One region of the Fictibacillus enclensis genome, then DNA from elsewhere that is predicted to be linked to it. Evidence: a T-box and tRNA genes for the amino acid it is inferred to sense, from the RefSeq annotation. Region 1 holds a T-box; the other holds one or more tRNA genes.
The links. The T-box of region 1 lies ahead of pheS (phenylalanine--tRNA ligase subunit alpha). A T-box ahead of a tRNA ligase gene usually reads a tRNA of that ligase, here a tRNA-Phe.
Positions count from the first base shown of each region.

Region 2: it encodes a tRNA-Phe, which carries the amino acid that the T-box ahead of pheS (phenylalanine--tRNA ligase subunit alpha) is inferred to sense. The anticodon was not compared.

Region 1 covers NZ_CP126109.1:3,282,082-3,296,756, reverse strand. Annotated here, with positions in the region: gene QNH15_RS17320 (cytochrome d ubiquinol oxidase subunit II) at 1-8, opposite strand, end outside; gene QNH15_RS17315 (cytochrome ubiquinol oxidase subunit I) at 30-1,376, opposite strand; gene QNH15_RS17310 (TVP38/TMEM64 family protein) at 1,535-2,125, shown strand; gene QNH15_RS17305 (dUTP diphosphatase) at 2,225-2,710, shown strand; gene sspI (small acid-soluble spore protein SspI) at 2,745-2,951, opposite strand; gene QNH15_RS17295 (TrmH family RNA methyltransferase) at 3,085-3,849, shown strand; T-box leader at 3,921-4,160, shown strand; gene pheS (phenylalanine--tRNA ligase subunit alpha) at 4,200-5,234, shown strand; gene pheT (phenylalanine--tRNA ligase subunit beta) at 5,248-7,677, shown strand; gene rnhC (ribonuclease HIII) at 7,734-8,678, opposite strand; gene zapA (cell division protein ZapA) at 8,818-9,099, shown strand; gene QNH15_RS17270 (CvpA family protein) at 9,100-9,639, shown strand; gene polX (DNA polymerase/3'-5' exonuclease PolX) at 9,706-11,427, shown strand; gene QNH15_RS17260 (endonuclease MutS2) at 11,456-13,825, shown strand; gene QNH15_RS17255 (DUF350 domain-containing protein) at 13,839-14,243, shown strand.
Region 2 covers NZ_CP126109.1:823,548-838,222, reverse strand. Annotated here, with positions in the region: gene yhbH (sporulation protein YhbH) at 1-460, opposite strand, end outside; gene QNH15_RS04520 (FeoB-associated Cys-rich membrane protein) at 671-850, opposite strand; gene feoB (ferrous iron transport protein B) at 877-2,883, opposite strand; gene QNH15_RS04510 (FeoA family protein) at 2,880-3,107, opposite strand; gene QNH15_RS04505 (hypothetical protein) at 3,261-3,443, opposite strand; gene lepB (signal peptidase I) at 3,492-4,049, opposite strand; gene QNH15_RS04495 (PrkA family serine protein kinase) at 4,225-6,120, opposite strand; gene trmL (tRNA (uridine(34)/cytosine(34)/5-carboxymethylaminomethyluridine(34)-2'-O)-methyltransferase TrmL) at 6,541-7,014, opposite strand; gene QNH15_RS04485 (amidase domain-containing protein) at 7,087-7,974, opposite strand; gene QNH15_RS04480 (methylated-DNA--[protein]-cysteine S-methyltransferase) at 8,058-8,597, opposite strand; gene queG (tRNA epoxyqueuosine(34) reductase QueG) at 8,658-9,803, opposite strand; gene QNH15_RS04470 (B3/B4 domain-containing protein) at 9,892-10,554, shown strand; tRNA gene QNH15_RS04465 (tRNA-Leu) at 10,976-11,060, opposite strand; tRNA gene QNH15_RS04460 (tRNA-Leu) at 11,093-11,181, opposite strand; tRNA gene QNH15_RS04455 (tRNA-Cys) at 11,196-11,270, opposite strand; tRNA gene QNH15_RS04450 (tRNA-Gly) at 11,289-11,363, opposite strand; tRNA gene QNH15_RS04445 (tRNA-Gln) at 11,369-11,443, opposite strand; tRNA gene QNH15_RS04440 (tRNA-His) at 11,450-11,525, opposite strand; tRNA gene QNH15_RS04435 (tRNA-Trp) at 11,530-11,603, opposite strand; tRNA gene QNH15_RS04430 (tRNA-Tyr) at 11,633-11,716, opposite strand; tRNA gene QNH15_RS04425 (tRNA-Thr) at 11,797-11,872, opposite strand; tRNA gene QNH15_RS04420 (tRNA-Phe) at 11,881-11,956, opposite strand; tRNA gene QNH15_RS04415 (tRNA-Asp) at 11,980-12,055, opposite strand; tRNA gene QNH15_RS04410 (tRNA-Met) at 12,059-12,135, opposite strand; tRNA gene QNH15_RS04405 (tRNA-Val) at 12,293-12,368, opposite strand; tRNA gene QNH15_RS04400 (tRNA-Glu) at 12,438-12,512, opposite strand; tRNA gene QNH15_RS04395 (tRNA-Ser) at 12,529-12,619, opposite strand; tRNA gene QNH15_RS04390 (tRNA-Asn) at 12,626-12,700, opposite strand; rRNA gene rrf (5S ribosomal RNA) at 12,712-12,827, opposite strand; rRNA gene QNH15_RS04380 (23S ribosomal RNA) at 13,138-14,675, opposite strand, start outside.

The DNA of each region.
Region 1 (14,675 bases):
TCGTTCATAGTGATCCCTCTTTCTTCGGTTTAATAGCCGGAGTATTTTTCGAATTCCTTGGAAACAGGATTCCGTTTGAAATAACTTGTAAGAATCAATATGGTCAGTGCACCGAGCAGCACATAAAGCCCAATGAACAATAAAAAAAGCGGGGCCAGGTTTTGGGATTGAGTCGCGGCTTCAGCCGTCGTCTGAACTCTGTAAATGGTCCATGGCTGCCTCCCGCTGCAGCTGAAGATCCACCCAAATTCAATGCCAAGCATGGACAATGGACCTGAAAAAATTAATAGAAACAATAGCCATTTCGGGAAAGGCCTTTTCTTTCTTTTGCCGTAATACCACCAGAAAAACAAGGCAACAGCAGCCAAACCGAGTAATAGAAAACCAATCCCCACCATGATATTGAACAGAGTATGTACATAAAAAGGCGGCCAGGTTTCCCTCGGAAATTCATATAATCCTTTTACTTTCGTATCAAATTTTCCCGCTGCCAGCCAGCTCAGCATCCAGGGGATTTCAATTCCATATTTGACTTCCTCTGTTTTTGGATCTGTAAATCCGCCGATCGCAAGAGGGGCATACCGCTGGGTTTCAAATAACCCTTCTGCCGCAGCCAGTTTTTCGGGAGAGTGCTCGTGTAAAATTTGTGCCGAGTGGTGCCCGGAAAAGCTGGAAACCAGTGAAAACACCAGCCCCACGATCATTGCCAGCAAAAACCCCTTTTTATGGTACACCGATTCATTTTTTGATAACTTTCCTCTCAAGAGCTTATAGGCACCGACCGACGCGACGGCAAATGCGCCTGTCATATAGGCTGTTACCGATACGTGAAAGGCAGAAGAAAGAAAGCTGGGGTTAAAAAACGCATCCCAGGGATTCACATCAAAAATGGTGCCATCCTTTGTGATTTTAAATCCATCGGGTGTATTCATCCACGTGTTGACCGCCGTGATTAAAATGGCTGAAGCTACGGCACCAAACGCAACGAGAATGACAGAAATGATGCGAAAGAACTTGGGCAAGCGGTCCGCCGCATAAACGTAAATCGACATGAACAGTGCTTCAATAAAAAAGGCAAACAGTTCGATCTGAAAGGGAAGGGAGATGACCTTTCCCACAATTTCCATGAAACCGGGCCACAGTAAGGACAGCTGAACGCCTACAATGGTTCCGGACGGAATGGCGACACCAAGCAATACAGCGAAAGCCTTTGTCCAGCGTTTGGCCATAATGGCATAATCATTGTCGTTTTTTACCTGGTGAAGAATTTCAGCGATGACAATCATCAAAGGAATCCCCACACCAAGTGTTGCAAATATAATGTGAAAGGCCAGGGAGGTTCCGAAAAAAGCCCGGGCAAGTACAACCGTATCCATTGTTCAACCACTCCTCATTCATTGGCTCATTGTTAAAGAAATCCATCTTTTCTATTGTTAACCTGTCATAAACCAAATGGAAATATTCATAGTCTCTGTAATTCCGAAGAATAACAGCTCGTCTTATGTCATATGATGGCGATAAGGAGGGTTGGATCATGCAGCATGAGCTCACAGAGATTCTGGATATTTTGAAGTTTGCCGGTATTTTTGCTCCGCTCTTTTTTATTCTTCTTCATCTGATGAGACAGTTTCTTTTTCTTCCCGTGGGGTTGATTTGTATGGCCGGAGGTGTTCTTTTTGGTTCCGTTTACGGAACACTGTATTCGATCATCGGCATTACCTTGTCCAGTGTGCTGTTTTATGGCCTTCTGAAAAAAATGCCGAATACGCTGAATCGGTTCCTGAAGATCAAGCGCAAAATTGTGGGGAAACGCATGCCGTTTTCGATTGGACAGATCGCCATTTTGAAACTCGTCCCTTTCATTCACTTTCAACTGCTGTCTTTGTTGATTCTGGAATTAACAAAGAGCTTTAAAGAGTATACAAAAGCAAGTGCGGTGTCCAATGTTCCTCTGGCTTTTATGTATTCCACCTTTGGGCATTACATTTTTAAAATTTCTGTTGTATGGGGCATTGGAATTGCCGCTGTCATGCTCGTTTTATTCCATCTTCTCCGAAAAAAAGAATGGGTCATAAAATGGGAAGAGTTTTTCGAAAAAGAAAAATCCAACGCCAAAAGCGCATAATGGAGAGGCTTGGGTCCCGGTAGCATGGCTGCCGGGTATTTTGCTTCCTTGTGATTTTGCAGGAACGATTGCTATAATGGGTCGATAGGAGGGGATCAAGTGAGTTTTAAAGAACTATTTGAAATGCAGGAAACACTGAATGCGCGAATTGTGGACGAGCATCAGTTACATAATGAGGATCTTTATGAAAAACGGCTGCTGGCTCTGCTTGTTGAACTGGGAGAGCTGGCAAACGAAACGCGTTGTTTTAAGTACTGGAGCTTAAAGCCTCCTTCCTCCTTTGAAGTAATTCTCGAGGAGTATGTTGACGGGCTTCATTTTCTTCTTTCGGTCGGCCTTGATCTTGGCATAAAGGATATGGATGATGCTGAATCCCTACAAAGGGATAATCTCACCGATCAGTTTTTGTCACTCTATCAACACATTGGAGAGCTTCAGAAGAAAAAAGATATCTCGTTGTTCCGGTCGCTTTTTTCCGAATTCGTCGGGCTGGGAGATCTGCTTGGTTTTTCGGAAGAAACGGTTATTGAAGGGTACAAGGATAAAAACCAAATTAACCATCAACGGCAGGATGAAGGCTATTAAAAACAACATCCCGGGAGATTTCCCGGGATGTTGTTTATTTTAAGCCGCTTGATAGCGTGGACAGCAATTCTTCTTTTTTCTGGGTGTCTGATTCTTTCCAGATGACCTCGAATAATACGCCAAGCCCTGGCAGCATTTTTTCTTCACCGCTCTGGATGGCATCCACAATCGTGCTTTCGAGCTGGTCTTTATTGTTGCCGGAAACATTTGCAAGAACTGCCTTACGGATATCGATATCCATATTTATCACCTCAGGATCAATTTAGTTCATTTAAGTTTTTGCTATTTCCTAGTTTTTATTAAGAGCTCATGGATTATGTATCATTTTGAAGATATAATAAAAAAAGTTGAACGTGATAAAGGATGGTTGAGGAATGAAACGGATTGAATCCGAACAAAATGCATCGGTTAAACAATGGAAAAAGCTCTATACGAAAAAGGAGCGGGACAAATCGGGCCAATTTATCATAGACGGCCCTCATTTGATTGAAGAAGCACTTCGTCATCACGTTCCCATTGCCCATTTGATTGTGGAGGAATCCTATATCCTTCCCGAAAATTGGGATGTATCTGCTCTGGACCCATGGGTGGTGCCGAAGAAAATCATGAAAATGCTTAGTGACACCGAGCATCCCCAAGGGGTGTTGGCGGTTTGCCGGATGAAAGAACAGCCTCTAAAAGCGAGACCAGATGGGAAGTATCTTTTGATCGACGGAGTACAGGACCCGGGCAACCTTGGAACCATCATCAGGACTGCAGACGCACAGGGTATAGATGGTATTATTCTGGGAGAAGGCACCGTTGATGTATATAACAGCAAAGTGCTCCGGTCCACTCAAGGGTCACTGTTTCATGTGCCGGTGGTAAAAGGAAGTCTGGACGAATGGATCGCGGATTGCAAAACGGTAGGTGTCCCAGTGTTTGTGTCTGCACTGAAAGGGGCAAAACCGCTTCAGGAGGTACAGTCATCCGGATCGTTCGCTCTTGTGGTCGGGAACGAAGGCAGCGGTGTCCGTTTTGAAAGCATAGAGGGGGCAGACGAATTGGTGTACATCCCCATGTTTGGGAATGCTGAATCGTTAAACGTGGCTGTGGCCGCAGGAATCATGCTGTATGAACTCATGAGAAACCGGCAATAATTGAATGGAAAACGTAATTTCAATTGCACAGCCATCAATGTTCCACTATAATAAGAAGACAACTGCATGAACCAAATGCAATGATGGAGAGTAGTACATAAAAGCTCGCCGGTAAAGGGAGGAAGCACCTTGACTGAAAGTGTTTCTACGGTTGAATTTATCGAATTCGCTCCTGAGCAGTCGCCTGAACGAATTGTCAGTAGGGTGAACCGGATCCAGTCCGTTATGGAAATGAAGTGAACAAGAACAAGAGGCGCTTTGCCTTTTTCTCTTGATTAATTTGGGTGGTACCGCGAATCCTCGTCCCTTTTCGGACGGGGTTTTTTTATTTTCAAAAGGAGGCCGAAAAAATGCAGGACCGATTACAAGCACTAAAAGAAGAAGCACTGCTGAAAATTGAGCAGGCAAGTGATTTAAAAGCATTGCAGGATATTAAAGTATCCTATTTGGGTAAGAAGGGCCCGATTACTGAAGTATTGAAAGGAATGGGCAAGCTTTCACCCGAAGAGCGCCCGGTCGTAGGGGCTTATGCCAACGAGGTCCGAGACGCTATCACATCTGCGCTGGAATTAAAAATCAGCGAACTGGAACAAGCGGTAATTGAAGAAAAGCTGAAAAAAGAATCCATTGATGTCACGCTTCCGGGACGCCCGGTCCGAAAAGGAAACGCTCATCCGTTAACTGCAGTTATTGAAGAAATTGAAGACCTTTTCTTAACGATGGGCTTTACTGTGGCTGAAGGACCTGAGGTGGAAACGGATTATTATAATTTCGAAGCGTTAAACCTTCCGAAAGACCATCCGGCACGCGACATGCAGGACTCATTCTTTATCACGGAGGACATTCTGCTTCGAACTCAAACCTCACCGGTTCAGGCGAGAACAATGGAAAAGCATCACGGGAGAGGCCCGGTTAAGATCATATCGCCCGGTAAAGTGTACCGCAGGGACGATGATGATGCGACACACTCCCATCAGTTCATGCAGATCGAGGGTCTGGTTGTTGATGAAAATGTCCGCTTGAGTGACTTGAAGGGCGTCTTGGAGACCTTTGCGAAAAAAATGTTCGGAGAAGAACGCAAAATCCGTTTACGTCCAAGTTTCTTCCCGTTTACAGAACCGTCTGTGGAAATGGACATCTCCTGTTTTAAATGCGGAGGAAAAGGCTGCTCCATCTGTAAGCATACAGGCTGGATTGAAATTCTTGGAGCAGGCATGGTTCATCCGAACGTACTTGAAATGGCAGGCTTTGATTCGAAAAAATATACCGGATTTGCATTCGGCATGGGTCCTGAGCGTATTGCCATGCTGAAATATGGGATTGATGATATCCGTCATTTTTACACAAATGATCTTCGTTTCTTAAAACAATTTAAAAAGGCATAAGGAGGGGAATGTTGTGTTAGTTTCTTATAATTGGCTAAAAGACTATGTAAACCTTGATCTTTCAGCAGCTGAACTTGCTGATAAAATAACAAAAAGCGGAATTGAAGTAGAAATCGTTGAATCCCTCAATAAAGGGATTACCGGTGTGGTGGTTGGCCTCGTGCTGGAATGCGTACAGCATCCAAACGCGGACAAATTGCGTGTATGTAAAGTTGACCTCGGTGAAGAAGAACCGGTTCAAATCGTATGCGGGGCACCGAACGTGGCGGCCGGCCAGAAAGTTCCGGTCGCAAAAGTGGGAGCAGTACTTCCGGGGAACTTCAAAATAAAAAAAGCGAAGCTGCGCGGAGAAGCCTCCAATGGAATGATCTGCTCTCTCACTGAATTGGGCGTTGAAGGTAAACTTGTGCCAAAGGAATATTCCAGCGGGATCTTTGTTATGCCATCCGACGCGGAAATCGGAAGCGATGCATTGGCGTACCTGAATCTTGATGATTATGTTCTGGAACTTGGATTAACGCCTAACCGTGCAGACTGCCTGAATATGCTTGGAGTCGCTTATGAAGTAGCTGCTATCTTAAATGAAGAACTACGCCTTCCTGAAGTGCAGGTGGAAGCGTCGGGAGAGAAAGCATCTGACTATGTATCCGTTGCGGTCGATGCAAAAGAAGACAATCCGTATTACGGTGCCATGATCATCAAGAATATCACAATCGCTCCCTCGCCGTTATGGATGCAAAACCGCCTGATTGCAGCAGGAATTCGTCCCATCAATAACGTGGTGGATATTACAAACTACGTGTTGCTGGAGTACGGCCAGCCGCTTCATGCATTTGACTATGACCGGCTTGGATCCAAGGAGATTCTTGTCCGCCGTGCAAAAGACGGTGAGGAGATGGTTACTCTTGATAATGCCAAGAGAAAGCTGGGCACCAATCACCTGGTGATCACCAATGGTAAAGAGCCTGTGGCTGTTGCCGGTGTAATGGGTGGTGCCACATCCGAGGTGCAGGATGACACAACAACCGTATTGCTTGAAGCTGCCTATTTTGAAGGCATCCGTGTAAGAGCGGCTTCCAAGGATCTTGGGCTGAGAAGTGAAGCCAGCTCTCGCTATGAAAAAGGAATCGACCGAAATCGTGTATATGATGCGGCATACCGTGCAGCTTCTCTCATGGCCCAATACGCAGGCGGTGAAGTGGCACAAGGAATCGTTGAAGCCGGAGAGCGTTTGGTTTCTGAAGGAAAAGCTGAAGTGACGCAAACGCGGATTAACACCTTGCTCGGAACCGAGATCGAAGGTGAACAGATCAGCGATATTTTAAAGCGTCTTCGCTTTGAATTTGACGTTCAAGGTGAAAACTATGTTGTTACCGTTCCAACGAGAAGACCGGATATCACGATTGATGCCGATCTTGTGGAAGAAGTCGGACGAATTTATGGATATGACCGAATTCCAACCACCTACCTGTTAAGCGAAGGGCGTCCTGGCGGGCTTACACCATATCAGGCCGCACGACGGAAAGTGATGCGCTATATGGAAGGAACCGGTTTGTATCAGGCTGTCACCTATGCGCTCACAACGACTGAAAAATCCAATGCCTTTACGTTTTCAGAGGAACAGGAAAACGTGCACAGCATCAAGGTTTCTCACCCGATGAGTGAAGAGCGCAGTACGCTCAGAAGCACGCTGATTCCTCAGCTTCTCGAAGTGTTAAAGCATAATCATCACCGTTCGATTGATGATGTGGGAATCTTTGAAATCAGTTCGGTATTTTTTGCCCATGAGCAATCCCTGTCCGTTTTGCCGGAAGAGAAAACGTATCTTTCCGGGGCTTTGACCGGGTTATGGAGTATTCATCCTTGGCAGGGTGAGAAGAAGAAAATTGATTTCTTTGTTGTGAAGGGAATTCTTGAAGGGCTGTTTGAAGAGCTTGGCTTGCACAGCAGAATTTCATTTGAGATTGAGAGCCTTCCAGGCATGCATCCCGGCCGTACAGCTGTAGTGAAACTCGACAGCATTGTCGTCGGATTCATCGGGCAGATTCATCCGGGAACCCAGAAGGAATGGGATTTGAATGAAAGCTATGTGTTTGAATTGGATCTTGACCAGCTCCTTGGGGCAAGTGTCGAACCGACCGTGTATCAAACTCTTCCTCGATTCCCTTCCATCACTCGGGATATTGCCGTAGTGGTTGATCAAAATCTGCCGGCAGGCGATTTGAACACGGTCATCCATGAAGCTGGAGGAGAGTTGCTGAAGGAAAGCAGCCTGTTTGATTTGTATGAAGGAGAACGGATGGAAGAAGGAAAGAAATCGTTGGCGTTCTCGCTTAAATACTACGATCCTGAACGAACGTTAACAGATGAAGAAGTAACGAAAGCTCATGAAAATATCCTGCGCAGCCTGGAAGAGCGATTTGGTGCCTCATTGCGTAAATAATGCTGCAAAAAACCCGCTGTCTGAAACCAGACAGCGGGTTTTTTCGTATAATGAGACTAGTTGCGCTTTCCGTGTGCCAGATTCATCGCCTTTTTCGTGTTGGCAAAATGAATCTTGGCGATATCGTTCAAGAAATCCGGGCCATGTTTGCGAATCAATTCGGCGGCCTTGACATCCACTTTGCTGCCCGCGCCCTTTGGAATTTCGATTCCTGTTTTGGCACTGATTTTATCCATTTCGTTTATAAAAGCATAGCGTGCGAGAATGGAGGACGCTGCCACTGAAAGATGCAGGGATTCGCCTTTGGTGGCAAAGTACACTTGATCTTTTACCACCGTGGATTGCCGTGACAGGTAGTTGAAGTAGACGCCCGGTTCACAGAATTGATCCACCAGGATACCGTCCACTTTTTCATTCTTCGTTTTTTCCAGCATATGAAGAAGCGCTTTATTATGCAAAAGAGCCTTCATTTTTCCCTGGCTCATTCCCTTGGCCTGCAACTCGTTATATTTTCGGTTGTCGAGCACCAGCAGGCTATAGGGAATGGTATGCAAGAGATCTTTGGCAATGGAAACGATCTGGAGATCATTCAAAAACTTTGAATCTTTGACCCCGAGCTCTCTGAGGAGTTCCAGCTTGGATTCCGGCACATACGATGCAACCACGGTGATCGGGCCGAAAAAATCTCCGGTTCCGACTTCATCACTGCCAATGAGGGATAAAGAGCCAACATTTTCGGGAGGAGCGTAGGCATGGGCTGGTTTGTCCTTCTTTGGTTTGCTTGCTGAGGGAGCAGGTTTGATGTTCCATTTTAGGGCTTCCGCTTCCGCATTCTTTCCTTGAAATAATACTTTTCCAGATTTATAGGCAGTTATGGTGCATCCCGGCGGCTTTGCGGTAAAAATGCTGCCAGGCGGTGAGGCGGCCGGAATGAATGCTTTGTAGGCTTCTTTCATCTTCTGGATTTCCTGTGTAGTTGCTTGCAATACGGTGTTCGCCATTTTTATTTTCCTTTTCACTAAATTTGTTTTACAAAATTTTGCTTTAATGTTAACAGATGATACAACAAATATTTTCATAAGTGTTCGCTTTCTGTTAAGATAATGAATAGAGTTTCATCCTTTTATAAGAAAGTGAGCTATGAATGGAGGTAATTTTGTGGCGGAAGAAAACATGAGAGAACGGACCATCGTTGAGATCTTTGGTCAAAAATATACAGTAATGGGTACTGAGACTTCCAGCCACATTCGTTCAGTCGCTGCAATGGTTGACGAAAAAATGAGGGACATCCAGCAATATAACGCTGTGCTCGATACGAAACAGCTTGCCGTCCTTACTGCAGTTAACATCATGAACGAATACTTAAAGACTAAAGAAGAGCTGGAAAAATTGCAACAGCAGATTAGGAAAGAGGATAGATAAATGTTAGATTTAATATTGATTGTTCTTTTGATTGCAGGGTTCTTTATCGGCCTGAAGCGCGGGCTTGTCATGCAGGTTGTCCACCTCGTCGGTTTTATTGCTGCATATGTGGTGGCGTATCTGTACTTTGATGATCTGGCACCGCATCTGAAACTTTGGATTCCATATCCATCGGTTGGAAATGACAGTCCAATGTCATCCATCCTGAACAGCATATCACTCGAGGACGTTTATTACCGGGCGATTGCCTTTGCGCTCCTTTTCTTTGCAACCAAAATATTGCTTCAGATTGTCGGCAACATGCTCAGCTTCATTGCAGAATTGCCGCTGCTCCGTACCGTGAACCGCTGGCTTGGAGGCGTTCTCGGATTTGTTGAAGTCTACCTGATTTTATTTCTGTTGCTTTATGTGGCTTCCCTTGTACCATCGGGTTCCATTCATACCGCATTTCAGGATTCCTTCATCGGACAGAGCATGGTAAAAAACACCCCGGTCTTCTCGGATACGATAAAAGATTTGTGGAGCAAAAACATGGCATAAAACTTCTCTCAAGCAGAGAAGTTTTTTTACCGTACGAGTCGATCAAATTGAAGGAGGGAATTCCCGATGAACAAAAAAGAAGTTGTTAATGTGCTGGAAGTAATAGCCGTTTATATGGAAATCAAAGGGGAAAACTCATTTAAAACCTCAGCGTACAGAAAAGCAGCCCAGGCTCTGGAGACAGACGACCGGAACATGGAGCAGATTGAGGATCCTTCTAAATTAAAAGGGATTGGAAAAGGAACCGCTTCCGTAATCACGGAACTTATGGAAACAGGAAGGTCATCTTTACTTGAAGAATTGCAGGCAACGCTTCCTTCCGGCCTGTTAACCATGCTCAAAATTCCGGGTCTTGGCGGCAAAAAAATATCAAAGCTTTATCAGGAACTCGGTGTTACCGATATTGATAGTTTAAAAGAGGCCTGTGAACAGGAAAAAGTGAGAGGCCTTGCCGGATTTGGAACAAAAACAGAGGAGAAAATTCTTGCGGCCATTGAAGAGCTTGGAAAGCGTCCGGACCGTTTGCCCATTGCTTACATGCTGTCCGTGGCCGAAAAAATAGAAAAGCAACTTTCACAAATCGATGGCGTCGAGCGGTTTTCCAGGGCTGGAAGCCTGCGACGCTGCCGTGAAACCATTAAAGATTTAGACTTTATTCTTGCCGTGTCCGAACCTTCTTTTATTAAGGAAAAGCTTATAGAGCTTGAAGACGTTTCCGAAATCATCGCCAAAGGAGATACGAAGGTATCAGTCGTGCTCCAATATGATTACCCGGTTTCTGTTGATTTCCGTTTGGTCGCCGAAGAGCAGTTTGCCACAGCGCTGCATCATTTCACCGGCTCCATGGGGCATAATGTGCAGATGAGACAGCTGGCCAAGGAACGAAATGAAAAGATTAGTGAATACGGCGTAGAGAATTCAGAGACCGGCGAAATGTTGACGTTTGATTCTGAAGAAGACTTTTATGCTCACTTTGGCCTTCAATACATCCCGCCGGAAGTCCGTGAAGGCGAAAATGAACTGGAACTTTTTCGTGAACCGCAAAGGCTCATTCAAGAAAGTGACATAAATAGCGATCTCCATATGCACTCCACCTGGAGCGACGGCGCCAACACCATTGAAGAAATGGCTGAGGCGGTGAGGGCCAAGGGATATACACACATGGCCATTACGGACCATTCAAAGTACCTGGTCGTCGCCAATGGGCTGACGCCGGAACGCCTCCGCAAACAGCGGCATGAAATTGACCGTTTGAACGAAAAATACACCGATTTTAAAATTCTGGCTGGTGTAGAAATGGATATTCTTCCGGATGGCTCACTCGATTATGATGATGAAATGCTGGCTGAGATGGACCTTGTGATTGCATCGATCCACTCTTCATTTTCCCAAAACAGGGAAACGATCATGAAACGGTTGAAAACAGCGCTAACCAGCCATCATGTGGATATTATTGCCCATCCGACCGGCCGGATTATCGGACGCCGTCCAGGCTATGACGTGGATGTGGAATTGCTGATTGAACTTGCCGCAGAAACAAATACTGCTCTTGAACTGAATGCCCATCCCAGCCGTTTGGATCTAGCTCCGCAATGGCTGAAGCTGGCACAGGAAAAAGGCGTGAAAATTACCATTAACACGGATGCCCATTATAAAGATACACTCGATTTTATGGAAGTGGGTACAGCTGTCGCAAGAAAAGGGTATATACGCCCTGAAAATGTATTGAACACGATGACACTGGAAGAACTGACTTCCTTTTTAAAACGAAACGACAATAAGGAATAGCGAACGCTCCTAAGGAGGAGGAATCATTTTGCAAGAACGTGTTCAGAGAGTATTAGAATACACCAAAATTATTGAACAGCTAAAAAAGCATGCCAGCTCAAGCCTGGGACGACAAAAGGCGGAACAGCTGCAGCCATCCATTGATTTTGAGGAAATCAAGCACTGGCAGGACGGCACGGATGAAGGCGTAAAAGTCCTTCGTCTGAAAGGGCAGGCCCCACTCGGGGGAATCCGGGACATCCGGGCAAGCCTGAAGCGTACCCAGATTGGCGGTGTGCTGAATACGGATGAGCTTTTGGATATCTCCACCACCATTTATGGCGGAAGACGCTTCAAGCGGTTTACCGAAGGAATGGTGGAAGACGGAATAGAACTGCCAATTCTTGATAGCCTGGTGGCGGATATTGAACCCCTTACCGATCTTGAGCGGGAAATCAAAGCCTGTATTGATGATAACGGCCATGTGATGGACAGCGCAAGCCCAGCTCTTCGCACGATTCGCGGTCAGCTTCGCACATTTGAATCCAGGGTCCGGGAGAAGCTCGAGAGCATGGTGCGCTCCTCCAGCTACCAAAAAATGCTGTCTGATGCAATCATCACCATCCGGAACGAACGTTTTGTGCTCCCAGTCAAACAGGAATACAGAGGCAATTTTGGCGGTATGGTTCATGACCAGTCTGCATCTGGAGCAACGCTGTTTATCGAGCCGCAGGCCGTGGTTACGATCAACAACCAGCTGAAAGAAGCGAAAGCCAAAGAAGCCAGGGAAATCGAAAAGATCCTGAGAGAGCTGTCTGTGCTTGTTGGGGAATCAGCCGAACTTCTTGCGCATAATGTAGCCATTTTGGCGGACATTGATTTTATTTTCACGAAAGCACAGTACAGCCGGGTATTAAAAGCAACAAAACCGATCATGAACGACAGAGAATACATTTCCCTTCATAAGGGACGGCATCCACTGCTCGACCAGGATACTGTTGTTCCCATTGATGTGGAGCTTGGCGGTGCGTTTCAATCGCTGATTATTACCGGACCGAACACGGGCGGTAAAACCGTTACGCTCAAAACCATCGGCCTGTTGTCATTGATGGCCCAGTCCGGCCTTCAGATTCCAGCCGAAGAAGAATCCGAAATGACCGTTTTTGAAGCCATTTATGCTGATATCGGGGATGAACAGTCGATTGAACAGTCATTGAGTACGTTCTCCTCACATATGGTCAACATCGTCGACATTTTAAAACAAGTGAACTTCAAAAGCCTGGTTTTATTTGATGAACTGGGCGCTGGCACCGATCCGCAGGAAGGAGCAGCCCTGGCCATCTCCATCCTGGATTATGTGTATGCCCGCGGGGCGAAAGTCATCGCAACAACTCACTATAGCGAACTAAAGGCGTATGCGTATAACCGTGACGGGGTGATCAACGCAAGTGTCGAGTTTAACGTGGAGACACTGCGGCCGACCTATAAGCTTTTGATCGGCGTACCCGGCAGAAGCAACGCGTTCGAAATCTCAAGGCGACTTGGTCTGAAGCCATCAATTATCGACGAAGCAAAATCGCAAATCAGTGATGAAGATAACAAGATTGACAACATGATTCGTTCTCTTGAGGACAACCAGAAACGTGCCCAGGAAGAACGTGAAAAAGCGATTGCCATCCGGAAGGAAGCGGAACAGCTTAAAGCGGATCTGGAAGCCGAACTGCGCCACCTCGAACAGGACCGAGACCGTTTGCTTGAAGAAGCAGAGCGAAAAGCGGAAGAAGCGGTCGCCAATGCTAAACAAACTGCAGAAACTGTTATTAAAGAACTTCGCGAATATCAGAAAGAGGCGGCAGGAAATGTTAAGGAACACCGTTTGATCGATGCGCGCAAACGCCTGGAAAACGCCACACCGAGCCTTCGCTCCAAAAAGAAGAAATCCACAGGTGCTGCCAAGCCTAAGACCGTTTCTTTCAAGCCGGGTGACGAAGTCAAGGTGCTGAGCTTTGGCCAAAAAGGGCACATCATTAACAAAGTCAGCGACAAAGAGTATCAGGTTCAAATTGGTATTTTAAAAATGAATGTGGCTGTGGGTGATCTTGAACCGATCAAGCAAACGAAAGAGAAAAAGCCCGAGCCGCGTTCCTTTGTCAAAGTAAAGGGCAGTGATGACTCGGTTCGTCCGGAGCTCGATCTTAGGGGCAAGCGTTACGAGGATGCCATGATCGAAGTGGATAAATACCTGGATGAGGCGATGCTCGCAGGATATCCTCAAGTTTCCATCATTCACGGAAAAGGAACGGGTGCACTTCGTTCCGGTGTTCAGCAGCTTCTTAAGTCCCATCCCAATGTGAAATCGACCCGGATGGGGGCAGCCAATGAAGGCGGAAGCGGAATTACAGTCGCTTTACTAAAATAATCGGAGGTTAGAGATGGATGTATCCCAGAGTCCGTTTATCCAAACGGCAGCATACTACAGTGTAGTCGTCCTTTTTCTCGTCATATTCCTTGCAATATTTGAGCTGGTTACCCGGTATCAGAACTGGGTGGAAATAAAAAACGGAAACGTGGCTGTTGCCATGGCGACTGGTGGGAAGATTTTTGGTATTGCCAACATCTTCAGATACTCCATTGCCCAGAACGACTCCTTGCCGCAGATGATGGGGTGGGGGCTGTTCGGCTTTGTGCTGCTGTTGGTAGGGTATTTTATCTTTGAATTTCTAACCCCGAAATTTAATATAGACGAAGAGATTGAAAACGATAACCGGGCAGTGGGGCTGATCTCTATGATCATTTCCATCGGATTGTCCTTTGTTATCGGTTCAGGGATCCACTAGGAGAGAGTGAAGCATCGATGGACACATTATGGAAAGTTTTATTTGTAGTAAGCGGCCTTTTTATTCTGTTCGGCATCGTTTATTTGCTTTTTTTTACGTAAATATTTAAAAGGTTGCAGCGCACTGTGATGCGCTGCAGCTTTCTTTGTTGTTTTTATAGCAGAAGAAACCGGCCTGATTTTGGCCGGTTTTTGAGTAAATAGAGGTTTTTTGGGTCCGTCATGGCGGAGGTATTCGCTCGCATCCCTCAACACAAAAGCGTGTTGCTGGCTGTGAACTTCAGCGCTTGTCGGACCAAAACGGTCCCTTCAGCTTTTCTTGATCCAGCTTCAGAAGGCAAAGCCTCGGCCGTTTCACTCTCTCACCTCAACACAAAAGTCGTGTTGCTGTGCGAGAGTTCCAACGTCTTTCGGCTCTGAACGCCTGCTTCAG
Region 2 (14,675 bases), 2.5 Mb from region 1:
CAAGAACGATATTATCCTGTTCCTTTTGTTTCAGATCCGGCAGTTCCAATTCTTTAAATAAGAACTCCTGAAGCTCTACCAAGGAAACTTCCGCCTCCGAATAGTCGGATCCCGGCTTATCTCCCGGCGCGCCTTTGCCTTTTCCGGCTCCGGCCTGGCCCGGATTTCCGTCCCTGGCCACCACATCGCCTACCTTGCTGTCTCCTTCTCCTTGCCCCACATGCTTGTTCTTTTCATAATTGTAACGTATTTTGTATTCATCCAATGAACGAATAGGTATTTTTATGACGTCCCGCCCATTGGAAAGAATGATGTTCTCTTCACTGATCAAATCAGGCAAATTGTTTTTAATGGCCTCCTGGACCTTTTCCATGTGACGCTGCTGGTCATGGTGGCCTTTGCGGTGGAGGGACCAGTTTTCCTGAGAAACTACAAAATTGTTTTTCGCTTCCTCGCCCATTATTTCCCCTCCTTCTTTGTACATGCTCATTGTTTTATTTGAATGATAATGGATCAAATTGATAAAAGAACCACCCGCTTTTTGAATGTAAAAAGGGTTGGTTACACTATCCTATGCAAGATAAGACGAGAGTTGCTATGTAATTGGCACATTTTATAAAGAAGCGTGAAAAAATAAAAGCATCCCATGGCAAGCCATGGAATGCTTTTATTATTTCGTGTAGTTGTTAAATGCGACTTTGCTTTCTGCCATATCACTGCATGCGGATTGACAGCCTTTCTTCATTGAACAGGTCGCGCATTTTCCTTGTTTGCTTTTTTTCACAAAACGAAAGATAGTAAAACCTGCGTATCCAAAAATCAGTATTCCGAGCAAAATATTAAGCAGCATTTATACTCCCTACTTTCTGGTTAAACTTAAAATCCGAGCAGCTTGCCGCCCTGGTATATGATCAATGAAACAATATAGGCGATGAGCAGTGCATAGATGATGGAAAACCACGTCCACTTGGCAGATCCTGTTTCTTTTTTGATAACAGCCACTGTCGCCAGACAAGGGACATAGAGCAGCAAGAATGCCATAAAGCTGTAAGCCGATAATGAGGTGAAATGGTGGGCCATGACTCCTTGCAATGTATGAAGATCCGGCGCAACATAAATGATATTCATGGTAGAAACAACGACTTCTTTGGCCAGGAAGCCGGTGATCAACGCAGCACCTGCCTGCCAGCTGCCAAACCCGATCGGTTCAAACAGCGGGGCGATGGCTCCTCCGATCAATGCAAGGAAGCTTTTATTCATGTCCACACCCAGTCCGCCGGGTCCTGCATAACTGAGGAACCAGATGATAACAGATCCTCCGAAAATAAACGTACCTGCTTTTTTGATGAAGCCTTTGCCCTTCTCCCATGTATTGCGCATCAATGTACGCCATTGAGGAATACGGTATGGAGGAAGCTCGATCACAAACATCGAACTTTCCTCTTTCAAAATGGTGGAAGAGAAAACCTTCGCCAGCGTTAGTGCAATCACGATACCAAGGAGGTAGAGCGAAAGGACAACAAGTGCCTGGTTTTGTGTGAAAAAGGCACCCACGAACAGGCTGTACACCGAGAGTCTCGCGGAACAGGACATGAGCGGTGTGAGTATGATGGTCAAAAGCCTTTCCTTTGGCTGTTCAATGGTACGTGCCGCCATAATTCCGGGTACGTTGCATCCAAACCCGATAATCATCGGGATAAAGGCTTTTCCGTTCAGACCAATGCTCTCCAGCGTTTTATCCATAACCATGGCAATTCTCGCCATATATCCAGAATCCTCAATAAAGGAGATCAGGAAGAACAGGATCATGATTTGCGGAACAAAGACAAGAACCCCGCCTACACCGGCAACAATCCCATCGAGAATAACGGCCTTAATAAAGGCAGAAGCTCCTGCGGCTTGAAGCATTGACGTCAGGCCGTCAGTGAGCGGTCCCGTTAAGAACGCGTCAAGCATGTCTGAGATCGGGCTGCCAAGCCAGTCAAACGTCAATTTGAAAATCAGGTACATAAAAAGGATAAAAATTGGTATCCCCAAAAACTTGTTGGTCACGATGTTATCGATCCGGTCGGTCAATGTATAGGTGACTTCTTCGCCTTTTTGAAGGGAAACATCAAGCACTCCTGTTATATACTCCGCCCGTACGGCGCGGATATGATAGGAAAGTGATTTGGCCCCCTCTTCGGATTGAACCAGTGCCTCGGTTTCCGCAAAAATGCGTTGAAGCTCAGCTTCAGGCATCATTGTTTTCAGCAACGCATGCACCACTTCATTTCCTTCAAAAAATTGAAGAGCAAGCCAGCGTTTTGGCGGCAAATTTTCGGCGTCCGGCATTTTTGCCACGAGCGTCTCCATCGCTCTTTCCAGCGGCTGACCATATGAAATATACAAGGGCTTGTTCTCTTGTTCTTCATTGGTTAAAAGCCCTGCAAGCTCTTTACAGCCGGATCCTGTACGGGCCACTATCGGCAAAACGGGGCTTTGTAATCTCTCGGACAGTCTCTTTTCATTAACCATGATTCCGCGGCCCTTGGCTACGTCAACCATGTTCAGCCCGATCACCACAGGTTTTCCATATTCGAGAAGCTGAATCGTTAAGTATAAGTTTCGTTCAAGCTGGGAGGCGTCAACGATATTGAGAACCATGGAAAAATTCTCTTCAATCAAAAAGCGGGTTGCCACCCCTTCATCCCTGGACAAAGGATTAAGTGAGTATATACCGGGCAGATCGATAAGATGCCCTTTTTTATTATTCAGCATGCCGACTTTCTTCTCTACCGTTACACCTGACCAGTTCCCAACGTATTCATACGAATTGGTGAGAATATTAAATAAAGAGGTTTTTCCGGTATTCGGATTTCCGGCAAGTGCGATTTCAATCATGAATGGCACACCTGGATCAATTTGGCTTCACTTCTGCGAATGCCCACCCACTGTCCGCCGGCTTCCACCGCAAACGGACCTCCAAAAGGGAGGATTCGTTTAATGCTGATTTCCGTTCCTTCCATGATACCCAAGTCAAGCAATCTTCTTCGTACCAGTACATTCACATGTTCCGTATTGGTGATTTTTGCTTTTCCGCCAGCTTTAATGTCCGTTAATACCATATATAGCACCTCTGAGAGAATGATAATTATTATCAGTATTTTAATCTCATTATATGAGATTGATTCTCATTAGTAAATAGATATTTTGAATTTCCAAACAAATTCCGCAAAAAAACCTGTCCAGGTCATCCCAGAGCAGGTTTTTCGCAACGATTATTTATCTTTTTTTGCTTCTTCATCCTCATATTGATCCGGATCAGGCATTTTTCCGCTTTTTTTCACATTTTCGTTGGTGGACATGTGTTCCATCACTTTTCCATGCTCTTTCATTTCTTTTAAATTTGGTGTCATGGAGCTGTTTTTTGGTTTATCGATATAATCCTGTTCTCTGGACATAACCATCACCTCTTGCCTCCACTATTCCCAATACTCCTCGTCAATAAACTACTTTATGACTTTCAATTCCTCCATCGGCCAATAACGCAGGTTCACTTCCCCGACGATTTTGCTTTCATCAACCAGCCCGATGTGCCGGCTGTCAATGCTATGAAGCCGGTTGTCTCCCATTACAAAAACCTTTCCTTTCGGGATCACCTTTTTCCCGGTGACTTCTTCCAGCGTAAAATCTCCCGTCAGGTTCCCGTTGGTCACCTGTTTTTTATAATCATCCAAGTAAGGTTCATCCACCTGTTTGCCGTTGATAAAAAGATGATCGTTTACATACTCGATGTGCTCTCCCGGCATACCGATTACCCGCTTGATGTAATCCTCCTGCGAATTTGCATGAAACACGATTAAATCAAATCGCTTAGGTTCACCTATATTGTAGCCTAATTTATTTACAATCAGCCTGTTCCCGTTTTCGATCGTAGGCATCATTGATTCTCCATAAACAACGTACTGCTCAAATAAAAAGTTTTTTATTAGCAACGCTAGAATAAGTGCAATTCCAATGGCTTTGATCCAATCCCATAATTGGCTGCTCTTCTCCCTGGAACTCATCCTTTCACTTCCTTTTTGTTAGCGTATAGTATTAATTTACCACTATAGTTTATCATATTACAAGGTATTCTCCTCCTGTTTGGTTTTTATTCTTATGTGTAATGTGTTCTGCTCACAACCTTTTTAAAGATAAAAAAACGCATCCCATTTTTACAAAGGGATGCGTTTTTTACAGTTACCGGTTTAACAGGCTTCCTACATATCTCAGGAGTTCATTCGCTGATGTCGTATTATACCCATGCTCATCCACGAGACGGGCGATTACTTCATTCACCTTTTTCAGTTGTGCTTCATCCGGTGTTTTTGAGGATGTTGTAATCTTTACCACGTCTTTTAGGTCAGCAAACAGCTTTTTCTGAATCGCTTCTCTTAACCGTTCATGAGAATTATAATCGAATTTCTTTCCTTTTCTGGCATACGCTGATATTCGGATCAATATTTCTTCCCTGAAGGCTTTCTTGGCATTTTCAGAGATCCCGATTTGCTCCTCAATGGATCGCATGAGTTTTTCATCCGGGCTCATTTCTTCACCTGTGAGCGGATCTCTCAGCTTGTTTTTGTTGCAATAAGCTTCAACGTTGTCGAGGTAATTGTCCATCAGTGTCTTGGCAGACTCCTCATAAGAATAAACAAATGCTTTTTGAACCTCTTTCTTGGCAATCTCGTCATATTCTTTTCGGGCAAGAGAGATAAAGTTAATAAAGCGTTCTTTATCCTCTTTCGTAATGGACGCATGATGATCCAGTCCATCCTTCATCGATCTGAGCACATCCAGTGCGTTGATGGAAGTTATCTCTTTGCGGATGATGGCAGACGAAATCCGGTTGATGACATACCGCGGATCAATGCCGCTCATGCCTTCATCGGCAAATTCTTTTTGAAGATCTTCGAGATCAATATGATTATAACCTTCCACGATTTCACCATCATACAGCCTCATTTTCTTGATGAGGTCCATGCCCTGCTTCTTGGAATCCATCAAGCGGGTAAGTACCGAGAAAATGGCCGCCACCCGAAGCGCATGAGGAGCAATATGAACATGGGACATGTCACTTTCTTTAATCATTTTTTCATAAATGCGTTCTTCTTCCGAAACCCTCAGATTGTAAGGGACACCCATTACGATAATTCTCGAATGAAGAGCTTCATTTTTCTTGTTGGCGATAAACGAACGGTATTCCGATTCATTGGTGTGGGCCACAATCAGCTCATCAGCCGAGATAAGGGCAAAACGTCCTGCTTTAAAGTTGCCTTCCTGCGTTAATGATAAGAGATGCCAGAGGAATTTTTCATCACACTTCAGCATTTCCTGGAATTCCATCATCCCCCGGTTGGCTTTGTTCAGTTCTCCGTCAAAGCGGTAAGCGCGGGGATCCGATTCTGAACCGAACTCTGCAATGGTGGAAAAATCAATGCTGCCGGTTAAGTCGGCAATATCCTGTGACTTCGGATCGGACGGACTGAACGTTCCAATCCCTGTCCGTTTATCCTCGGAAAAAAAGACTCTCTCCACTATTACATCTTCAATGCAATTGCCATATTCCTTTTCAAGCCTCATAGTGTTCAACGGGGAGAGGTTGCCTTCAATTCGAATGCCGAATTCCCGGTAAAAATCGTCTCTCAAATGATGCGGTATGAGGTGCAGCGGATCTTCGTGCATCGGACAACCTTTAATGGCATAGACTGCCCCTGACTCTGTTTTCGAATAATCTTCCAGACCCCTCTTAAGCATGGTGACAATGGTGGATTTCCCTCCGGAAACTGGCCCCATCAGCAAAAGTATCCTTTTTCTCACGTCCAGCCGTTTGGCTGCAGGATGGAAATACTCCTCCACCAGCCGCTCGATTGAATCTTCAAGTCCAAAAATCTGGTTGTTAAAAAAGTTATACTTCTTGGTTCCGTTCACTTCCTCTATTCCAGCATCTTTAATCATATTATAGACTCGGGAATGAGCGGACTGAGCGACATAGGGACGTTCCTTTAAAATCTCAAGGTATTCTCCGAAGGTACCTTCCCAGGCAAGACGCCTCTCTTCTTCACGGTGCAATTGGATTTTACCTAAAATATCCATGTGTACCCCCTTGCGTAGTGTTTGCATCCTTCGTTTGTTAATCTACTTTATGCGAGGATGTCCCCAATCATTCAACTTGTTTTATGAATTTCGCAGGATTGCCGTATTGCCACAGAATTTAATGAATGATAGTGGTTTTAGTATGGGTATGATACGAGTTGAAGAAATAGTCTTTTCTTTTTGTGGCTGTGTTTGCCGTTGTACGATGACAGCGGTTTCGTTATAATAAAGGAAGATACGGAACCATTACACCAAAAGGAGGAGACCGCATGAGTTTTATCCTGATATTAGGAGTTATGCTTACGTTCTTGACCGCCATTTTCACTGCGGGATACAATGATAATCCTGGAGCCAAATAATCAGTACATATAAAAAAACGCCCCGAGCCCGGGACGTTTTTTTATTTATTTCACCAGCAGCTTATGTGAGCGCCGGAAAACCTTGCTGGCGCAATGCTTCATAAATTAAGATGGCGGCTGTATTGGAAAGGTTCAGCGACCGGATGTTATCATTCATCGGCAGCCTGAAACAATATTCCTCGTTTGCCTTCAATAATTCATCCGGCAATCCGGTTGTCTCCCGGCCAAATACAAAAAAGTGATCCCTGGCCGGCGCGCTGTAATCCATATCGGTATACCGCTGCTTTCCAAACTTTGTAATATAGTAAAACAATCCTTCCGGAAACCGTTCAAACAGTTCTTCCAGCGAATCATAGTAATGAACATTTACATGTTCCCAGTAATCAAGACCTGCACGCTTTAGCTGTTTGTCATCCGTTGAGAAGCCAAGCGGCCGGATCAGATGCAGTGAAGTGCCTGTTCCCGCACATGTACGGGCAATATTCCCTGTATTCGCCGGGATCAGTGGCTGATAAAGAACTACATGTAAACCCAAAACTCTCACCTCGTATACTAATATCTTCATTATTATAGCACTTTTATGAAGAATTAGCCCTGAGGTGGAACTTTACGTAATATGAAAGAACTTATATTTAATTTTCGGAGTATAAGCCGTAGAGTCTTCATACCTCCAATACCTCATCCGGCTGTCCGTGGAATGGGCATTTACCAGCGGCTCGCCCGAAGAATCCTTCCCCACGACAATGGTGGTATGCTGCCAGTGACCGTCGCCGTCAAAATCATAGCAAATAACATCACCCGGGATGAGCTGGCTCGCAGAGGATTTCTCCCTCGCCTGGAGGGTTGCCTTTGATCCGCTTAAATACCACCGCATGGCGTTGGCCACTGTCCAACTGTAGCTCCAGTCATGATACTTAAACCACCACCCTTTGGAACGTGTCCCGTGATGGGCCATGGGAATGCCTCCCCCCGCATGAAGGCACTGGGAGATATAGTTTGTACAATCAACATCAAATGACTTGTAAGCTGGATTGTAGGTATTCCACCATCGCTCGGCATACCGTACCGCTGCAAGCCGATCGTACGAATGCTTTCGCGGTTGAGGCGGATCCGTTTCCCTTTCGATCTTCACTTTTTCTTTATGCTTCCCTTCAGGATTCAGCAGCTGGTCGCTGATCAGCACGTCGTCTTTAAACACAGCCCGCCTCTGCTGGATCCACTCCTCAACATAAAAATCGAATCCATGCCGGATTAAATTGCTGAAGTGAAGTACATAATCCACCTGTCTCGTATCATTAAAAACCGAATGCCTGAGAACCTGCGCCTCCACATTATTATTGACAAGAACCGCATTCCTTTCATGCAGTGCCTGTTTTTTCCTTGCAAAGCTTTCCCTTTCCTCCATCGGAAGCTGAACACTATCACTCCAGTTCTCATTGACCATCCAGTCGGTCAGCTTTTGGACATAAAATTTGAGATGTTCCAGCCAGTTCATATGGCACCTCCACTGCTGCAAAAGTAACGTACTATTACCATATGAATCAGAGCCAAAAAAAAAGAACCGTCATAATAAACGGTTCAGGAAGACTTAGGTATAAAGTTTTGAAGCTCGATGTTTAAAAGAAGCTCTTTTTTATCCAGACCCCCGCCGTAACCGACCAGGGCACCATTGCTCCCTACCACACGATGACAAGGAATAATGATCGGAACTGGATTTTTATTGTTTGCACTGCCTACAGCTCTTACTGCTTTGGGTGCACCAATTCCTTGAGCAATGTCTTTATAGGAACATGTGGCACCATAGGGAATTCCCTTAAGCTCCTCCCACACTTTAATCTGAAAAGGAGTGCCATATAAATCCAAAGGAATAGTAAACTGTTGGAGATTCCCGCTGAAATAACTCGCAAGCTGATCAACAGCCGGTTTGAGTTCTTCCGGTGAATGGATCAGTTCCCCCTTAAGATAGTGCTTTGACATCCAGGATTGAAGGGATGGTAAATTTTCTTCAAGGCTCCCAAAGTCAATCCGGCAAATGCCGTTTTGTGTAGTGATCACAGTCAGGGGGCCAATGGGGCTATCCATTTCCTCGTAAGAGAATAAGGTTTTGATATTACACATAAAAATCCCTTCTTTTATTTTCTTGGTTTCTATACTAACGGACATGCAGTTGCGATGCGATTAGTGTATGCCTTGATTTTGAATCATTTGAAGGCCTTTGTTGATCTCAGCTGCCACATTTCCGTCATTTTCTTGTTCTTTCGCCGAAATAAGCTCGTTTTCCGCCGCCTCTGAGCCTATTTTACCGAGTGCCCAGGCAGCGGTTCCGCGAATAACGGGCCTTTGGTCCTCCTTCATGAGCTGCGCCAAATCTCCGACAGCACTGGTATCCTTAAAATGGGCAAGCGCAATGATGGCATTTCGTTGAATCGGCTTTTTCCCCCTCCAGGAACCAGACACATGGCCGAACTTCTCCTTGAATTCCCGGTTGCTCATCTTCAGTAGCGGCTTTAATAAAGGTTTTGCAATTTCAGGATCCGGCTCCATTTCGGGATGAAGGTGAAAATCTTTTCCTTTATTTTTAGGGCAGACCGTTTGGCATGTATCACAACCATACAACCGGTTGCCGATCTTTTCACGATATTGATCAGGAAGAAAATCCTTAGTTTGTGTTAAAAAGGCGATGCATTTGTTCGAATCGAGCTGTCCCCCTTGTACGAGAGCGCCCGTAGGACAAGCCTCCACACAGATGTTGCAATCTCCGCATTGGTCTGTGATGGGCGTATCAGGCGGAAGATAAACCGTCGTCAGCATCTCTCCCAAATAAACATATGAACCAAACTCCGGCGTAATGGTTGCGCAATTTTTTCCGCTCCAGCCAATTCCGGCACTTTCTGCCACCGCACGATCAGACAGTTCGCCGGTATCCACCATCGACACAGAACGGGCATACGGGGCTTTTTCAGCGATAAATGCTTCCAGCAGCCTTAATTTCTCACGCAAAATATGATGGTAATCCACACCCCAGGAAGCTCTGCAAAATATTCCTCTTCTCGCTTCCCTTGTACTTTGTGGAGCATCTTTCATCCTGGAAGGATAAGCAAGAGCAATCGAGATGATGGTGTTCGCTCCCTCAAGCAGCAGCTGGGGATTCGTCCGTTTCTCGATATCTTTTTCTTCGAATCCAGATTGGTATCCGTGGTTCTGCTGTTCCTTAAGCCTTTCCTTCAGTTCCGCAAAGACATCCGCGGCAGCAAACCCAATCTTGTCGATACCAATTGATTTACTATATGCAAGGAGTTCTTCTTTTAACTGGGCGCCTGTCATGACTGCACCTCCTTTCTCCTTAAATGGATGATTTCATCTATGGTAAACTAACTATAAAATACAGCTATAAGATAAGGGTGAAAAGTTGATGATTAAACTGGCAGAGGACATAAAAAAGCTTGTTCCTTCCTTTAAAATGGGCGTAATACTATATCATGATATCGTGATTGAAGAATCACCGCAAATGCTAAAAGGCAGATTCCAATTATTTCTTGAATCCCTGAAACTAGATGCTCTTGAAAAGGCTGCGGCCGACCACCCGGGTATACAGGAATGGCGTCAGGTCTTCAAAAAGCTTTCCATGGATCCGTCCCGCTACAGACCTTCCTCTGAAGCTCTCCTGCGCCGTGTATATGGCGGCAAGGACGTAGCACTGGTCAATTCGGCCGTTGACGTAAATAACTTCTTTTCCCTTCAATATGGTATACCTTTAGGGATTTATAATGCAGATGGGGTCCATGGAGACGTTGAAATTAAAATAGGAGCTCCTGGAGATCAATATGAAGGGTTAAACGGTCGTTTAATGAACATGGAAGGGAAACTTCTGTCAGCAGACGAAAACGGCGCATTTGGAAGCCCTATCGTCGATTCCAAACGCACCATGACAGGAGAACAGGTCAAAAATGCCCTCCAGCTCGTTTACCTCAGACCCTCCATGGCGGACGATGAGGCCCAAAAACTGCTATCAGCGATCGAGAAAATGTTTGTTCAAATCAACGGCGGTTCCTCTGAATCCTATCTCATCCAATAAAAAAAGCGCAGGACTTCATTTAAAACGAAGTCCTGCGCTAAAACCTACAACTGCCTTGATACCAATATAGTCAGCGTGTATTAAAAATATGACAACCTTCCATTACTTTTTATGAAATCAAGAACATAAAGGTCCGCAAATATTGAAACACTCTGTTCCACTGATTGTCGTTTCTGCCCCTATTGTTCCGATTGGATATTGCTGGTCCAATGTAATGGAGAACGTGAAAGTTGGCTGGCTTAGGGCAAACATATTTATGTTGTTTCTTATTCATCAACCATCGATCACTCTTTCAAATTCGTTTACAACCAGTACATTCAAACAATGAAAGATGGGAGACGGCATATGTGAGGTAAGAAGATTGTCCATTTAAGCAAAAAAGACTCCTTACAAATGTAAGAAGTCTTTGATAGTTATGTAATGGTACCGGTGGTCGGGGTCGAACCGACACTCCCGAAGGAACACGATTTTGAGTCGTGCGCGTCTGCCAATTCCGCCACACCGGCATGTGAAAAGTAAAGCTGGCAGTGTATTTAATTGGTGCCGAGGGCCGGACTCGAACCGGCACGGTAGTCACCTACCGCAGGATTTTAAGTCCTGTGTGTCTGCCAATTCCACCACCCCGGCTGGGTGGTATGTAGTGGAGGCGGCAACCGGATTCGAACCGGTGGATAAGGGTTTTGCAGACCCTGGCCTTACCACTTGGCTATGCCGCCATTTAAAGATCATATAATTGGAGCGGAAGACGGGATTCGAACCCGCGACCCCAACCTTGGCAAGGTTGTATTCTACCACTGAACTACTTCCGCATATATGGCTGGGCTAGCAGGATTCGAACCTACGAATGACGGAGTCAAAGTCCGTTGCCTTACCACTTGGCTATAGCCCAATCATATGGGGCGACCGATGGGAATCGAACCCACGAATGCCGGAACCACAATCCGGTGCGTTAACCACTTCGCCACGATCGCCATATGGCAGGGGCAGTAGGAATCGAACCCACACCAAAGGTTTTGGAGACCTTCGTTCTACCTTTAAACTATGCCCCTAAATCAAAATAAATGTGCTAAAAATTAGATGGTGGAGGGGGACGGATTCGAACCGCCGAACCCAAAGGAGCGGATTTACAGTCCGCCGCGTTTAGCCACTTCGCTACCCCTCCATGAGAGACAAAACCTATTTTAATACATATCCATGTATTCTTCAAGAGGAAATTTCTTACACTTTGAACAAAAAGGATAGTGGTGCCGGCTAGAGGACTTGAACCCCCAACCTACTGATTACAAGTCAGTTGCTCTACCAATTGAGCTAAACCGGCGCCAAAAATGGTGGCTCGAGACGGAATCGAACCGCCGACACGAGGATTTTCAGTCCTCTGCTCTACCGACTGAGCTATCGAGCCAAAACTTCTTATTAAAGATAAAATGGCGGACCCGACCGGGATCGAACCGGCGATCTCCTGCGTGACAGGCAGGCATGTTAACCGCTACACCACGAGTCCATTTGGTTGCGGGGACAGGATTTGAACCTGCGACCTTTGGGTTATGAGCCCAACGAGCTACCAGACTGCTCCACCCCGCGATGATATTAAGGTTACGGACGATGTGTCCGAGTATGAGGAACTCTTCCTCTACCAGTATTTTCTTTGAAGTGTATGCGTCGAGTTTACTCGCAGCTTAATCGTGCTGTAGCGCTCGTTGCTCCACCCCGCGATGATAATCAATATATTAAGATAAAATGGTGGAGGATGACGGGTTCGAACCGCCGACCCCCTGCTTGTAAGGCAGGTGCTCTCCCAGCTGAGCTAATCCTCCGAAAGGTTTATATGTATAAGTTTTTTTCTTCGAAAAAAACATGGTTGTTTTCATTTTCATGAAAAAACTTGGTGACCCGTACGGGATTCGAACCCGTGTTACCGCCGTGAAAGGGCGGTGTCTTAACCGCTTGACCAACGGGCCGTATGTTAAGTAATTATGGCGGAGAGCAAGGGATTTGAACCCTTGATACGCGGTTAACGTATACACGATTTCCAATCGTGCTCCTTCGGCCACTCGGACAGCTCTCCATATAATGGCTCCACAGGTAGGACTCGAACCTACGACCGATCGGTTAACAGCCGATAGCTCTACCACTGAGCTACTGTGGAATAATATATATGCCCGGCAACGTCCTACTCTAACAGGGGGAAGCCCCCAACTACCATCGGCGCTGAAGAGCTTAACTTCCGTGTTCGGTATGGGAACGGGTGTGACCTCTTCGCTATTGCCACCAGACATATATCGGTTTGTGATCAACGGCGATTTGCTTCGTCAGCTTCACTCCTCCTCTTCCTCATGTACGGTAAGTACACTCCGGAGAGTCGTCGTTTTGCTTCCTTGAATCTCTTGTCGCTGACAAACCTTTTGTTTTTGAGGCATATTCCCTCAAAACTAGATAACTTCATCCAAACTTACTGATAACGTCCAGCTTCATGAACCATATCCTCGAGGTCGTTTCGTCCCTTCCGACGAACACCAAAACCGTGTTCTTGTCAGGGTCTCCAACGCTTGTCGGATATAAGCGGTTCATTCCGCTTTTGTTTTTAAGGATAAGCCCTCGACCGATTAGTATCTGTCAGCTCCACGTGTCACCACGCTTCCACACCAGACCTATCAACCTCATCATCTCTAAGGGGTCTTACTCACTTGACGTGATGGGAAATCTCATCTTGAGGGGGGCTTCATGCTTAGATGCTTTCAGCACTTATCCCGTCCACACGTAGCTACCCAGCTATGCCCCTGGCGGAACAACTGGTACACCAGCGGTGTGTCCATCCCGGTCCTCTCGTACTAAGGACAGCTCCTCTCAAATTTCCTGCGCCCGCGACGGATAGGGACCGAACTGTCTCACGACGTTCTGAACCCAGCTCGCGTACCGCTTTAATGGGCGAACAGCCCAACCCTTGGGACCTACTTCAGCCCCAGGATGCGATGAGCCGACATCGAGGTGCCAAACCTCCCCGTCGATGTGGACTCTTGGGGGAGATAAGCCTGTTATCCCCAGGGTAGCTTTTATCCGTTGAGCGATGGCCCTTCCATGCGGAACCACCGGATCACTAAGCCCGACTTTCGTCCCTGCTCGACTTGTAGGTCTCGCAGTCAAGCTCCCTTGTGCCTTTACACTCTGCGAATGATTTCCAACCATTCTGAGGGAACCTTTGGGCGCCTCCGTTACGATTTAGGAGGCGACCGCCCCAGTCAAACTGCCCACCTGACACTGTCTCCGAACCGGATCACGGTTCCAGGTTAGAATTTCAATACAGTCAGGGTAGTATCCCACCGACGCCTCCATCGAAGCTGGCGCTCCGACTTCTCAGGCTCCTACCTATCCTGTACAAACTGTACCAAAATCCAATATCAAGCTGCAGTAAAGCTCCATGGGGTCTTTCCGTCCTGTCGCGGGTAACCTGCATCTTCACAGGTACTATAATTTCACCGGGTCTCTCGTTGAGACAGTATCCAAATCGTTACACCTTTCGTGCGGGTCGGAACTTACCCGACAAGGAATTTCGCTACCTTAGGACCGTTATAGTTACGGCCGCCGTTTACTGGGGCTTCAATTCAGAGCTTCTCCCCTAAGGGATAACCCCTCCTCTTAACCTTCCAGCACCGGGCAGGTGTCAGCCCCTATACTTCGCCTTGCGGCTTCGCAGAGACCTGTGTTTTTGCTAAACAGTCGCTTGGATCTATTCACTGCGGCTCTCTCGGGCGATAAACCCTACCAGAGCACCCCTTCTCCCGAAGTTACGGGGTCATTTTGCCGAGTTCCTTAACGAGAGTTCTCCCGATCATCTTAGGATTCTCTCCTCGCCTACCTGTGTCGGTTTGCGGTACGGGCACCTCTTTCCTCACTAGAGGCTTTTCTTGGCAGTGTAGGATCAGGGACTTCGGTACTGTAATTTCCCTCGCCGTCACAGCTCAGCCTTCACGATTGCGGGATTTGCCTCACAATCAGCCTAACTGCTTAGACGCGCATTTCCATTCGCGCGCTCTCCCTACCTTCCTGCGTCCCCCCGTCGTTCAAACGGAAAGGAGGTGGTACAGGAATTTCAACCTGTTGGCCATCGCCTACGCCTTTCGGCC